Regions from separate parts of the Saccharopolyspora sp. NPDC003752 genome, predicted to be linked through region 1. Evidence: riboswitches for the same ligand, from Rfam matches in the RefSeq annotation. Region 1 holds a riboswitch; each other region holds the start of a gene.
The links. A riboswitch is a leader RNA that binds a small molecule or an ion and turns the genes downstream of it on or off. The one in region 1 is predicted to bind cobalamin.

Region 1 (3,267 bases):
TCCGTCGGTCAGCAGCACGACCAGGGCGCGCCGTTGCGGGTCCCGCATCCGTTCGGTCTGCACCACCCGGTGCACGCGCAACAACCCGTCAGCCAGCGGCGTGCGGCCACCCGTGCGCAGCCTCCGCATCCGCGCGGCCGCGATGTCCACAGAGGACGTCGGCGGCAACGCGAGTTCCGCCGAGTCGCCGCGGAAGGTCACCACGCCGACCTTGTCGCGCCGCTGGTAGGCGTCCCGCAGCAGCGACAGGACGGCGCCGCTGACCGCCGACATCCGTTCCCGGGCGGCCATCGATCCCGACGCGTCCACCGCGAACAGCACCAGGTTCCCCTCGCGCCCCTCCCGGATGGCGCGCCGCAGGTCGTCGCCGCGCAGCACCAGCCCGGGGCCGCTGCGCCCGCGCGCGACCTGGTGCGGCGCCGCGGCGGCCAGCGTGGCCGCCAGGTGGATGCCGTGACCCTCCACAGTGGATGCCCGCGTCGTCCGGCCGCTCCGCGCCCGGGACCGCGACCGCCGCCCCGGCGCGCCGTCGCCGAGCCAGGGCACCTCCAGCAGCCGCGCCTGAAAAGCCGGCGCCGGCGCCGGCGGCGGCCGCTCCGCGGGCGCCCGGTCGTCGCTGCGCTCCTCCGAGCCGTCGGCTCCGCCGTCCGGCCCGGTGGGTCCTTCGGGCCCTTCCGGCGGCTGACCGCCGCCGTCCGGGCCTTCCGGCGGTTCGTCGTCGCCGTCGTCGGCGTGCTCCGCCGCCTCGGACAGGGCCTGTTGGAGCTGGTCCTCGTCGATGCCGGGCTCGTCGAACGGGTCGCGGCGGCGCCGGTGCGGCAGCGCGAGCCGGGCCGCCGCCTCGACGTCCTCCTCGGCGACCGCCTCGGCGCCGCGCCAGGCCGCGTGCGCGGTGGCGGTGCGCGCCAGCACGAGGTCGGCTCGCATGCCGTCGACGTCGAAGGACGCGCACAGCGCGGAGATCCGGCGCAGCTCGGCGTCCGGGAGGTCCACCGAGTCCACCCGGGCGCGGGCGGCGGCGATCCGCTCGGCCAGTTCGGCGTCGGCACCGGCCCACCTCGCGGCGAACCCGGCCGGGTCGGCTTCGAACGCCAAGCGGCGGCGCACCACCTCGGTCCGGGTCGCCACGTCCCGCGACGCGGCGACGTGCACGGTGAGGCCGAACCGGTCGAGCAGCTGCGGGCGCAGCTCGCCCTCCTCCGGGTTCATGGTGCCCACCAGCAGGAACGACGCCGCGTGCGAGACCGAAACGCCTTCCCGCTCGACGTGCGCGCGGCCCATCGCCGCGGCGTCCAGCAGGAGGTCCACGAGGTGGTCGTGCAGCAGGTTCACCTCGTCGACGTAGAGCACGCCCCGGTGCGCGGCGGCGAGCAGGCCGGGCTGGAAGGCGCGGACCCCTTCGGTCAGGGCGCGTTCCAGGTCGAGCGAGCCGATCAACCGGTCTTCGGTGGCGCCGACGGGGAGTTCGACGAGCTGGGCGGGTCGTTGCGCGGCTTCGGAGCCGTGCGGGCCGTCCGGGCACTGCGGGTCGGCGGCCTGCGGGGCGCAGCCGAAGCGGCAGCCGGTGATCACGTCGAGCGGCGGCAGCAGCGACGCCAGCGCACGCACCACGGTCGACTTCGCCGTGCCCTTCTCCCCTCGGACGAGCACGCCGCCGATGGCCGGGTGCACGGCGTTGAGCAGCAGCGCCAGCCGGAGGTCGTCGTGGCCGACGACGGCGGAGAAGGGGAAGCGCGGGGCAGCGGTCATGCCGGTGTTCCTTCCTCGGGGTTCGGACGCCCCGGTGGCGGGAACAAGGGGCGGCAGTGTCCTGACTCCCGGATCACCGCGCCCCTCCGGCCTTCCCAGGTCGCCCCGGTGGCTCGCGGGGGAGGGCCGCTCCCCGGTCACAGTGGCGCCGACCGTGCCGGATTCCCACCGGTTTCCTGGCGCACCCCTTGCATTCGGATCAAGGTGCATCGTCGCAGAACCGGCCCGGCGGACCAACCGACCGCGGCGACGACGAGACCAGCACCACTGCGGCCGGGGTCCGCGGGGGACTGTCACCGGCGGGCGGCGTGCAGCCCGTCGACGGGGCCGGCGAGGTGCCGTGAGCATTTTGTGCTGCCATAGCGACACAAAACGCTCACGGCCCCCGGCGACGATCACCACCAAGTCCCGAGTGGCACCGGTCACGCCCGCCGGCGGGGCTCCCGGCGCATGTCGACGTGCGGGATGCCGTCCTCGAGGTATTCCTCGCCGTCCTCGACGAAGCCGAAGGAGCGGTAGAACTCCTTGGCGTAGGTCTGGGCGGCGAGCACGGCAGGCGTGTGCTGCACCTCGGCGACCGCGGCGCGCATCAGCTTGCGCGCCAGCCCCAGCCCGCGCGCGCTCTTGGCGGTGCAGACCCGGCCGATGCGGAAGGTGCCGTCGGGGTCTTCCAGCAGCCGCAGGTAGCCGAGCACGTAGCCGTCGGCGGAGTCGATCCAGAAGTGGCGGGTGGTCTCCTCCAGGTCCCGACCGTCCAGCTCCGGGTAGGGGCATTCCTGTTCGACGACGAACACGTCGACGCGCAGGCGCAGCATCCGGTAGAAGTCCTCGGCGTCCAGGTCCGCGGTGTAGGCGCGGTGGACGGCGGTCGCGAGCGGCTGGAGGGTCACCCTTACCTGGATATCACAGCGAGGTCTCAATACCCGCATCCACCAGCACCGGGAGTAGTCAACGCCACTCCGGCCGCCGGCGGGCGGGCGCTGCTCTGATCGGGCCAGTTTCGCGCCGAATCGCTGACCCGCCGCCGAGACCGCGGTTAGCCTGCGCGAGATCGGGAGCCGAGCGGCCATGGGGGATTCGTGAGCGAACCGGTGTTCGGCGTCGACGGCGCGCGAACCGAGGAGGAGATCAGGCGCTGGGCCGACGGCATCCAGGCGAAGGCCGACCGCTACCAGCAGATGCAGCAGCAGGTGACGGCGGTCAAGGCCACCGCGGAGTCCCGCGACGGCGTGGTGCGGGTGACGGTCGACAGCGCCGGCGCGGTCACCGACCTGCAGATCACCGACGACGCGCGCCGGATGTCCGGCGCGGGTCTGGCGGAGTCGGTGCTGACGACCATGCGGCAGGCGCAGGCGGGCATCCGGGACCAGGTGGCCGAGGTCATGTCGGCCACGGTCGGCGACGACACCGAGACCGTCAACGCGGTCGTGTCGGCCTACCGCGAGCGCTTCCCCGATCCCGAGGCCGAGGCCGGCGCGGAGCACCGGCCGCCCGACGACGAAGACTTCGAGGACGACT
Region 2 (3,267 bases), on a different contig from region 1:
CCACGGCGTCAGGCGAAGTTCGCCCGCGGCGTCGGACGCGGCGGTGATGATATCCAGCTGGTCCCGCGACAGGCGGCCCAGTGGTGCCCCGGCCACCACCCCGACCGTTCCGTCGGACCGTTCCACCGCGCCGACCTGCGAATGCGTCGCCGGCGGGTTCGACGGGAGCGGCCCGCCCGGGACGGCGCCGAGGCGGTCGGCGATCCGGCGCGCACCGTCGTCGAGTTCGGCCAGCCGCCAAGCCGAGAGCCCTTGCTCGGCCTTCTCCGCCAGGAACGCCTCCGCCGCGGCGATGGCGACGCCGGCGGCCTGGTCCGGGGTCGATCGCACTCCGGAATCCACGCCGGCGAGCACCAGCGCCAGGGTGTCCGCGCGCTCCGCGAGCAGGCCGACATCGGCGCCAAGCGAGATGACGTCCGCGCGGCCGTCGTCGATGGCGAACAGGAAACGTCCGGGCAGGTCCGCCAACGACGGCGTCGCGCAGAGCGCCGCGTCGAGTTCCCGGGCCACCGCCCGCACGTCGACCAGCTCGCGGCCGTCCGCCGAGGGCGAGCCGATGATGTTGCGGACCCGTTCGTGCGTTGCCGAGGGCAGCAGCCCCGCCGCCCGGAGCCCGGCGGCGAGTTCCTCCTCCGCTCCCGCGGGCAGTCCGCGCACCTGCACGTTCGCCCGCGAGGTGAGCTCCGCGCCGCCGTCGCCGAGCGCCGCGGCCGCCGCGATCGCCCGGACCTGAGGCGGCGTGAGCACGCCGCCCGGGACGCGGATGCGGGCCAGTCCGCCGTCGGCTGCCTCGTGCACCCGCAGCGCGCCGGGACACGCGTCCCGCTCTGGTCTGGCTCTGTGCAACACCCGGCTGATACTACGGACCCAGGTAGTTGCGGACGCAAAACAAGCGCGGTGCGACGTGCGTCATGCCCGCGCCGCTTGACGTAAGATCACCCCGTTGCGAAGAGTGGTCGCAGCATTCAGCGGCGACGGTGGAGGAAGCCGGTGCGAATCCGGCGCGGTCCCGCCACTGTCACCGGGGAGCGGACTCCAGGGAAGTCACTGTCCTAACTGGACGGGAAGACGGAGCGAGCGCTGATCCGGGAGCCAGGAGACTCCGGTCGCCGCGACCTACGAACCGGGGCGAGGACCCCGAGGGAGGTGCCGTCATGCGCTGCGCACGCGCGCCCAGGCCCCGCGACGCCGGTCGCCACGCCGAGGAGCGGTCCGCATGATCCTACTTCTGTCCACTTCGGACACCGATCTGCTCAGCGCGCGGGCCGCCGACGCCGAGTACCGGCTCGGCAACCCGGCGCGGCTGGGCGTGGACGACCTGCCCCCGCTGCTGGAGGACGTCGACCTCGTCGTCGTGCGGCTGCTCGGCGGCCGCCGGGCCTGGGAAGAGGGCCTGGACTCGCTGCTCGCGGGCCCGCGCCCGGTGATCGTGCTCGGCGGCGAGCAGGCGCCGGACGCGGAACTGATGGAATGCTCGACCGTGCCGGGCGGGGTGTGCGCCGAAGCGCACCGCTACCTCGCCCACGGCGGCCCGGACAACCTGGCTCAGCTGCACCGCTTCCTGTCCGACACGATCCTGCTCACCGGGCACGGCTTCGAGCCGCCGGCGGAGACCCCGACCTGGGGCGTGCTGGAGCGGACCCCGCGGCGCACCGAAGGCCCGACCGTCGCCGTGCTCTACTACCGCGCGCACCACATGGCGGGCAACACCGCGTTCGCGAACGCGCTGTGCGAGGCCATCGAAGACGCCGGTGGCCAGGCATTGCCGCTGTTCTGCGCCTCCCTGCGGGCGCCCGATCCGCAGCTGCTGGAGCAGCTCGGCCGGGCGGACGCGCTGGTCGTCACCGTGCTCGCCGCGGGCGGCACGAAGCCCGCCACCGCTTCCGCCGGCGGTGACGACGAGGCGTGGGACGTCGGCGCGCTCGCCGAACTCGACATCCCGATCCTGCAGGGGCTGTGCCTGACCAGCAGCCGCGAGGCCTGGGAGGACAACGACGAGGGCCTGTCGCCGCTGGACATGGCCACGCAGGTCGCCGTGCCCGAGTTCGACGGCCGCCTGATCACCGTGCCCTTCTCCTTCAAGGAGAACGATGCCGAGGGGCTGCCGGTCTACGTGGCCGACCGCGAACGGGCGGCCCGGGTCGCCGGCATCGCGGTCCGGCACGCGACGCTGCGGCACGTGCCGCCGCAGGACAAGCGCCTGGCGCTGATGCTGTCGGCCTACCCGACCAAGCACTCCCGGATCGGCAACGCCGTCGGCCTGGACACGCCGGTCAGCGCGGTCCGCCTGCTGCGGGCGCTGCGCGAGCGGGGCTACGACATCGGACCCGAGGATGGCCCCGACGCGCTGCCAGGCGTCGCGGACCAGGACGGCGATGCGCTGATCCACGCGCTGATCGCCGCCGGTGGCCAGGACCGCGACTGGCTGTCCGAGGAGCAGCTCAGCGGGAACCCGGTCCGCATCCCCGCGCGCCGGTACGCGAGCTGGTTCGCGACGCTGCCCGAGGACCTGCGCACCGCCATCGAGCAGCACTGGGGACCGCCGCCGGGCGAGCTGTTCGTCGACCGCTCCCAGGACCCGGAAGGCGAGATCGTGCTCGCCGCCGTCCGCGCGGGCAACGTCGTGCTCATGGTGCAGCCGCCGCGCGGTTTCGGCGAGAACCCGATCGCGATCTACCACGACCCGGACCTGCCGCCGAGCCACCACTACCTGGCGGCCTACCGCTGGCTGATCGACGAGTTCGGCGCGCACGCCATGGTGCACCTGGGCAAGCACGGCAACCTCGAATGGCTGCCCGGGAAAACGGCGGGCATGTCCGCCTCGTGCGCCCCGGACGCCGCGATCGCCGACCTCCCGCTGATCTACCCGTTCCTGGTCAACGACCCCGGCGAGGGCACCCAGGCCAAGCGCCGGGTGCACGCCACCCTGGTCGACCACCTCGTGCCGCCGATGGCCCGCGCGGAGAGCTACGGCGACATCGCCCGGCTGGAACAGCTCCTCGACGAGCACGCCAACATCTCGGCGATGGACCCGGCGAAGCTGCCCGCGATCCGCAGCCAGATCTGGACGCTCATGCAGGCCGCCAAGCTCGACCACGACTTGGGGCTCGACGAACGGCCGCACGACGCGGAATTCGACGACATGCTGCTGCACGTCGACGGCTGGCTCTGCGAGGTCAAGGACGCCCAGATCCGCGACGGCCTGCACGTGCTCGGCGACGCCCCGGCCGGCGAGGCCCGGGTGAACCTCGTGCTCGCGATGCTGCG
Region 3 (3,267 bases), on a different contig from region 1:
GTGCTCGATCAGCAGCGAGTTGATGACGTCCTGGTTGGCCGCCCGCCCGTAGGGGATCTTCGAGGCATCCACCACCTCCACGTGCGGGCCGAGCTCTTCGAGCAGCTCGCGCGGCGCCAGGCGATCGGTGATCACCACGTCCGCGCGGCCCAGCAGCTGGCGCCCGCGGACCGTGATCAGGTCCGGGTCGCCCGGGCCGCCGCCCACGAGCGCGACGCCCGGCGCCGGCGGCTCGGACCACTCGTCGACCACACCGGTGCGCAACGCCTCCACGAGCCCGTCCCGCACGGCGGCGGAACGCCGGTGGTCGCCGCCCGCCAGCACCCCGAGCAGCAGCCCGCTGTGCTGGGCCACCGCGGGCGTGACGGCGGTCCCCTGCGAGGCGTCGTCGGCGCGGACGCAGAAGATGCGGCGCTGCTCGGCTTCGGCCGCGACCGCGGCGTTCACCTCGGCCCCGGTCGCGCACGCCACGACGTACCAAGCACCTTCCAGGTCGCCGTCGGCGTAGGGGCGCCGGTGCCACGTCAGGTCGCCCGCCTCGGCCATCGCCTCGACGGCCGGGGTCGCCTCCGGCGCGATCACGTCGACCAGCGCACCGGAGTTGATCAGGCGCGGGACCCGGCGCTGCGCGACGGTGCCCGCGCCGACGACGACCACCCGCTTCCCGGCGAGGTCGAGCCCGGCGAAGTAGTGCTGTTCAGTGTGCTTGGTCATGTCCGTAGTCCATGTCGGCTCCGCCCCGGCGAACTCGCCGGGGCCTTGTGCTCGGGGGCGCAGCCACGCGGTAGGCCACCTCGTCGTGGCTCACGATCACCGGCCTGACCTCGGGGCGCCACCTGGCACAGCCGGTGGACGCCGGTCACGCGCGTTCCGCGTCGTCGCCGCGGGCGGCGACTTTCCACCAGAGCGCGGCGCCGCCCCATACTGCCATGAAAGCGGCCAGCGTCAGATAGCCGAGCAGCTCGAAGTGGTCGCCGATGGCCGCGACCGGCTCCGCGAAGGACGCGCCGAGCTCCTGGAGCAACCCGGCGAGGACGACCAGCGCGACGACCGCGGCGAGCACCACCGTCAGCGCGGTGGTCGTCACGTTGACCCACAACCGCCGCAGCGGCCGCGCCAGCGACCACGTGTAGGCCCGGGACATCAGCATGCCGTCCACGCTGTCCACTGTGCACATTCCGGCGGCGAACAGCAGCGGCAGGCTCAGCACGGCGATCGCGGACAGGTGCTCGGTCGGGGAGACCATGGCGAGCACGGTGATCTCGGTGGCGGTCTGCATGCCGAGCCCGAACAGCAGCCCGATGCCGAACAGGTGCCAGGAGCGGGCCACGTTGCGCATCCGCCCCCGCAGCACCCGGGCGAGCAGGCCGCGCCGCCCGAGCACCAGCTCGACCTCGGCCTCGTCGACCGCGCCGCGGCGGGCGCGGCGCAGCAGCCGCAGGGCATCGCGCAGCACCAGCGCGTTGAGCACGGCCAGCGCGGTCAGGACCGCGATCACGATCAGGTCCACCGCCGTGGCGACCCGCACGCCGGCCTCCTCGGCCCACTGCTGCGCGGCGGGCCCGGCGATGAAAGCGACCGCGACGGCGAGGAAGAGCACGACGCTGGCGTGCCCGAGGGCGAACCACATGCCGGTCGACACCGGTCGCCTGCCGCGCTGCATCAGCAGCCGCGTGGCGTCGTCGATCACCGCGACGTGGTCGGCGTCGAACCCGTGGCGCAATCCGAGCAGGTACGCGGTCATCCCCGCGGCGGCCAGCCCTCCCACAGCGCCGAACTCCTGCTGCTGCAGCAGGTACGCGCCCCAACCCGCCAGGTGGAGCACTCCGACGGCGGCCAGCACGACCGCTGCTTTCCGGCGCTCGATGGCGCCCCAGCCGGCCTGCGGCCGACTCTCTTCGGCATCCCGAGACATGGGATATCCGACCTCCTGGGTTTCCCGCCCGAGGGGCTCGGTGTCCGCACGCCGCGGCGCGGCGCGGGGCCGGCGCGCAGTCTCCTGACTCCCGAATCGACGCGGCACCCCGGCCTTCCAGCTGCACGCAGCCGTGGCAACGAGTGGGGCCCACTCCCCGGTCACAGTGGCGGGACCGTCCCGGATTCGCACCGGGTTCCTGCACTGTCGGCGGCCGTATCCTTGCCTGCCCCGCGACCCGAGGTCAAACCCCGGGTGAAGCCGATCACGCGAAGGCCTTGTTTGGCGACGAGGGCCGGTTGGGTACGTCGCGCTTACCGGTCTGCGCGGCCGAACGGGGCAACCCGGACGGGTGAACACCGGTCTTCCGCTGCTCTGGTCGGCCAGCGCATGCTTGGGCTACGGCGACCTCAAGGGCCTGCGGGAACGCGGGCCGACGGGGACAGGAGGCGACCATGAACGAGACCCACACCATCACGCTGAACCTGCAGGTCGTGGAGGCGGGCGCGAAGACCACCGCCGACGTCGGGTTCACCACCCCGGGCGGTCAGGCGCTGCACGGGCACGGCACCGCGCGCCGCCACCCGGACGACCCGGAGGTACCGCAGATCGGCGACGAGATCGCGATCGCCCGCGCCCTGTTCGAACTGGCGCACAAGCTGCTGGACAACGCGGCCAGCGACATCGGCGAGCGCCTGCACCGCCGCGTGCACCTGCCCGCCTGACGCGGAGCCGGGGGCGTCTCCGACCCGCCGGGGGCGCCCTCCGGCATGTCTCACGAATGCGCTTCGACCACCTCGCGCGCCGTCTTCGCGACGAGGTCCGCGAGGTCGTCGTCGAGTCCGGGGCGGGCCCGGACCCGCAGCGGCGCGGGATCCAGCTGCGGGAGGTCGTCGCGCACCACCAGCCCTTCCAGGCGCGGCTTCGCCGACGGCAGCAGCGCGACGCCGAGGCCGGACCGCGCGGCCGCGAGCACCCCGGCCAGATCGGCGGCCTCGCACACCAGGTCCGGACGCCGGCCGATCCCGGTCACCGCGTCGACCGCGAGCCGCCGCGTGGTGCACGGCTCGTCGAAGACGACCATCGGCAGCGGCTCGCCGGGGCCCGGCGGCGCCCAGTCCGGTGCCGCGTACCAGTCCAGCCGGAGCCAGCCCGCGTCCCGGCTCCGCCCGCCGACCGACGGGTCGATCAGCAGCGCGATGTCGACGCTGCCGCGGTCCACGGCTTCCGCGAGCCGCGCCGTCCGGTCCAGGCGGAACCGCACCTCGAACGCCGGGAAGGCGGCTCGCATCCGGGTCGCCAGCTCGGGGAGCAGCCGGTCGGCGGCGTGCTCGGTGGAGCCGAAGACGAGC

Region 2: another riboswitch for cobalamin. It lies ahead of cobN (cobaltochelatase subunit CobN); the one in region 1 lies ahead of ACWEV3_RS27225 (putative cobaltochelatase).
Region 3: another riboswitch for cobalamin. It lies ahead of ACWEV3_RS20570 (HoxN/HupN/NixA family nickel/cobalt transporter); the one in region 1 lies ahead of ACWEV3_RS27225 (putative cobaltochelatase).

What each region holds. Positions count from the first base shown of each region.
Region 1 covers NZ_JBSGJZ010000023.1:124,784-128,050, reverse strand. The annotation lists gene ACWEV3_RS27225 (putative cobaltochelatase) at 1-1,749, opposite strand, end outside; cobalamin riboswitch at 1,782-1,953, opposite strand; gene ACWEV3_RS27220 (GNAT family N-acetyltransferase) at 2,172-2,639, opposite strand; gene ACWEV3_RS27215 (YbaB/EbfC family nucleoid-associated protein) at 2,829-3,267, shown strand, end outside.
Region 2 covers NZ_JBSGJZ010000015.1:6,937-10,203, reverse strand. The annotation lists gene cobG (precorrin-3B synthase) at 1-849, opposite strand, end outside; cobalamin riboswitch at 936-1,122, shown strand; gene cobN (cobaltochelatase subunit CobN) at 1,217-3,267, shown strand, end outside.
Region 3 covers NZ_JBSGJZ010000015.1:1,420-4,686, reverse strand. The annotation lists gene cobA (uroporphyrinogen-III C-methyltransferase) at 1-714, opposite strand, end outside; gene ACWEV3_RS20570 (HoxN/HupN/NixA family nickel/cobalt transporter) at 860-1,915, opposite strand; cobalamin riboswitch at 1,993-2,117, opposite strand; gene ACWEV3_RS20565 (DUF1876 domain-containing protein) at 2,371-2,640, shown strand; gene ACWEV3_RS20560 (LysR substrate-binding domain-containing protein) at 2,691-3,267, opposite strand, start outside.